DNA from 2 places in the Pectobacterium odoriferum genome. Region 2 is predicted to be linked to the other one. Evidence: predicted binding sites of a transcription regulator. Region 2 holds the regulator's gene; the other holds the start of a gene.
What was found. Region 2 encodes CRP, which controls carbon source genes, mostly activating them, when cyclic AMP is high. Its sites were predicted from a motif close to ATGTGANNNNNNTCACAT; they were not measured.
Positions count from the first base shown of each region.

Region 1: a site for CRP is predicted at 580-597, ahead of glpT (glycerol-3-phosphate transporter). Genes of this name have one in related genera too.

Region 1 covers NZ_CP034938.1:4,546,665-4,548,872, forward strand. Annotated here, with positions in the region: gene glpA (anaerobic glycerol-3-phosphate dehydrogenase subunit A) at 1-447, opposite strand, end outside; gene glpT (glycerol-3-phosphate transporter) at 762-2,111, shown strand; gene glpQ (glycerophosphodiester phosphodiesterase) at 2,187-2,208, shown strand, end outside.
Region 2 covers NZ_CP034938.1:4,425,466-4,427,673, reverse strand. Annotated here, with positions in the region: gene argD (bifunctional acetylornithine/succinyldiaminopimelate transaminase) at 1-894, shown strand, start outside; gene crp (cAMP-activated global transcriptional regulator CRP) at 1,053-1,685, opposite strand; gene EO763_RS20015 (OsmC family protein) at 2,059-2,208, shown strand, end outside.

The DNA of each region.
Region 1 (2,208 bases), 120 kb from region 2:
GACGGAGCCATCCGGCACACGCACCGCGCCAATCAGGGTCGGGTTTGCCGCCGGTTCCAGCCGTAGCGCTTCCTGCGGATCCAACGCCTGAGCGTGAATCCCAGCCTGCTGGCAGGCGGTAATAAACTGCGCCTGCCAGCCGAGATCGTCTTCTGGCAAGGTGATAAACAGACCGTCGGTAGGCTCAATACAGTGGCGAGCAATCCGCCGGAGAATCTGGTTTTCTTCAATACATTCGCGGGCAGACTCGCCATCGGTTACCGCATAACGGGCGCCGCTGTGTAATAAACCGTGATTACGCCCGGTCGCCCCGGTCGCAATGTCATAACGTTCAAGCAGCAGGCAGCGCAGTCCGCGCAGGGCACAGTCTCGTACTGTACCCGCTCCCGTCACACCACCGCCGATGACAACCACGTCAGTTTCACGCCAGTTCACCATGTTTTTCATTCTGCTCTCACTTCAGGCGGAGGGTATACATGTTGCTATTGGGACACAGAAAGAAGGGTTAATGTTTGATAAAGAGCAAAATCGAACACTAAACGAAAATAAAACGGGATTTAAAAACAATAAGTGTGATTTATGTCACCAAAACCACACTGTGGAATTTTCCTATTCTGTTAACATGAGCGCAAAAATCGTCACAGTTTCATAAAATTGTAACATTAGCGCCATGAATCACACTCATTTGCACGCTACCCCCTTACAATAACGTTCGTAATAGAACAAAAAAGCTATCGTTTTTTTTCGCATTGGAGATATCTATGCTGAGTATTTTTAGGCCCGCAGCCCACCAGCCGCGCGTGTCGCAAGAACACGTTGATCCGCTCTATCGCCGCCTGCGCTGGCAGATTTTCATGGGGATATTTTTTGGCTACGCCGCCTACTATCTGGTGCGTAAAAACTTCGCACTCGCCATGCCTTATCTGATTGACCAGGGCTTCTCACGCGGCGATCTTGGTTTTGCGCTGTCGGGTATCTCTATTGCCTACGGATTCTCCAAATTTATCATGGGGTCCATATCCGACCGTTCTAACCCACGCGTGTTCCTGCCTGCGGGTCTGATTCTGTCAGGTGCGGTCATGCTGTTCATGGGTTTCGTGCCGTGGGCAACGTCCAGCATTGCGATTATGTTCGTCCTGCTGTTCCTGTGCGGATGGTTCCAGGGTATGGGTTGGCCGCCGTGCGGACGTACGATGGTTCACTGGTGGTCGCAGAAAGAACGTGGTGGCATCGTGTCCGTATGGAACTGTGCTCACAACGTCGGCGGTGGTATTCCTCCTCTGCTGTTCCTGCTGGGTATGGCCTGGTTCAACGACTGGAAAGCAGCACTCTATATGCCGGCCTTCGCCGCCATTCTGATTGCCATGATCGCTTTTGCACTGATGCGTGACACGCCGCAATCCTGTGGTCTGCCACCGATTGAAGAGTACAAAAACGATTATCCGGTTGATTACAATGAAAAAGCGGAAGAAGAACTGACGGCTAAGCAGATCTTCATGCAGTACGTTTTCCCCAACAAACTGCTGTGGTACATCGCGATCGCCAACGTCTTCGTTTACCTGCTGCGTTACGGTATCCTCGACTGGTCACCGACCTACCTGAAGGAAGTTAAACACTTCGCACTGGATAAGTCTTCCTGGGCCTATTTCTTCTACGAATATGCAGGTATTCCGGGCACGCTGCTGTGCGGCTGGATGTCCGACAAGGTCTTCAAAGGTAACCGTGGTGCAACAGGCGTGTTCTTCATGACGCTGGTGACAATAGCAACTATCGTTTACTGGATGAACCCAGCCGGTAACCCGGGTGTGGACATGGCCTGTATGATCGTCATCGGCTTCCTGATTTACGGCCCGGTCATGCTGATTGGTCTGCATGCACTGGAACTGGCACCGAAAAAAGCAGCGGGTACAGCCGCGGGCTTCACCGGCCTGTTCGGCTACCTCGGTGGCTCCGTTGCCGCCAGCGCCATCGTCGGCTACACCGTTGACTTCTTCGGTTGGGACGGCGGTTTCATAGTCATGATCGGCGGCAGCATTCTGGCTGTACTTCTGCTGGTTGTTGTTATGCTGAATGAGAAAAAGCATAAAGCAGAGTTAGCCAATCGCGCCTAACCCGCTCTTGTCAGCATCCCTCTGGCGGCGTCCTGATGACGCCGCCTTTCTCTCAACAGAAAGAGGTTTGATCGCATGAACGTTACCGTAACATCCC
Region 2 (2,208 bases):
AACGAAGCCGCCTTTAAGCTGGCGCGTCACTATGCGGTTAAACGCCATAGTCCGTATAAAACCAAGATCATCGCCTTCTACAATGCGTTCCATGGCCGGACGCTGTTCACCGTCTCGGTTGGCGGACAGCCTAAATATGCTGATGGTTTCGGGCCTAAACCTGCGGACATTGTCCATGTTCCCTTCAACGATCTGGCTGCGGTGAAAGCAGTGATGGACGATCACACCTGTGCGGTCGTGCTGGAGCCGATTCAGGGCGAGGGTGGAATTACGCCTGCGACGCCTGAGTTTTTACAAGGCGTGCGCGATCTGTGCGATCAGCACAAGGCGCTGCTGGTATTTGATGAAGTGCAGAGCGGGATGGGGCGTACCGGTAAATTATTCAGCTACATGCATTACGGTATTACGCCGGATATTCTCACAACGGCTAAAGCATTGGGCGGCGGGTTCCCGATTAGTGCGATGCTGACGACGGAAGAGATCGCATCGGCCATGACGGTTGGGGTACACGGCACCACCTATGGCGGCAACCCGTTGGCCTGTGCGGTGGCGGAAGCCGCGCTGGATATCATTAACACGCCGGACGTGTTGTCAGGCGTGGCGGATCGTCACGATCGCTTTGTCAGTGAGCTTGAGAAAATCAATCAGCAGTACGGTGTATTCGAACAGGTTCGCGGTATGGGGCTGCTGCTGGGTGCAGAACTGAAACCGCAATGGCACGGTCGCGCGGGCGAGTTCCTGGCTGCCGCAACGGCCCAGGGGCTTATGGTACTGATGGCTGGGCCTAACGTGATCCGCTTTGTACCGTCTTTGATCATTGATGAAGACGATATTGCGCAGGGGATGGCGAAGTTCGCCAAAGCCGTCGCGCAGGTCGTTAACACAGCAAACTGATTACGCTCCCAAAAGCGCAGTGATAAAAAAACGTAGAGAACGTTTTTCAACGTCGCTTGCGACGGCCCGTAAGGGTGGCGGCAGGGATGGCACGGCATAAAAAAAGCGTGAGGCCGAGGCTTCACGCTTTTTTATTGGTAGGGTACCGCGACAGGGGTTTAGCGAGTGCCGTAAACGACAATCGTTTTACCGTGTGCAGAGATCAGGTTCTGGTCTTCTAACATTTTCAGAATGCGGCCCACGGTTTCACGCGAGCAGCCAACGATTTGCCCAATTTCCTGACGGGTAATTTTAATTTGCATGCCATCTGGATGCGTCATGGCATCAGGTTGTTTGGCCAGGTTGAGTAGGGTTTGGGCAATACGGCCGGTTACATCAAGGAAGGCGAGGTTGCCGACTTTCTCAGAGGTAACCTGAAGTCTGCTTGCCATTTGCGCAGACAGACGCATGAGAATATCTGGGTTAACCTGGATGAGCTGGCGGAATTTTTTATAGGAAATTTCAGCCACTTCACAGGCGGTTTTTGCCCGAACCCAGGCACTGCGTTCCTGACCTTCTTCAAACAGGCCGAGCTCGCCGATAAAATCGCCCTGATTGAGGTAGGAGAGGATCATTTCCTTGCCTTCTTCATCTTTGATTAGCACTGCGACAGAGCCTTTCACGATGTAGTAAAGTGTTTCTGCTTTTTCACCTTGGTGAATCAGTGTGCTCTTCGATGGATACTTGTGAATATGACAATGGGAAAGGAACCATTCGAGAGTTGGGTCTGTTTGCGGTTTGCCGAGAACCATTCGCTATCATCCTCTGTTGTAATTCACTGCGCAAATTACAGGGGTCAGAGTTCCCTGTACGGCGTGTTTAACTGCTAAAAAATAAAATTCAGTCTAGGCAGAATGACGTCAGGGAATATACTGGAACCACTGTACCCTTGATTTTCCGGTTGCTGCCTTGCCGCATCGTAAACGTGGCTGGGTATATCTGGCCACGTAATCATCTTCTTCGTTTCTGGGTTTGTCCAGAAAAGGTCTATTCTATTTTCGTTTTAACACAGCTTTAAGGATGTGTCTTGTGTTGTCTCGCTTCAGCATGACAAAGCTCTGATTAACGCTGATTTTTGTACAGTAACGATATAAATTTTCAAAAAAATTTTAGTGGAGAGGCATCATGCAGGCTCGGGTAAAATGGGTTGAAGGCTTAACGTTTTTGGGCGAATCCGCATCAGGGCATCAGATATTGATGGACGGCAATTCTGGCGATAAAGCGCCCAGTCCGATGGAAATGGTATTGATGTCCGTAGGAGGATGCAGCGCGATT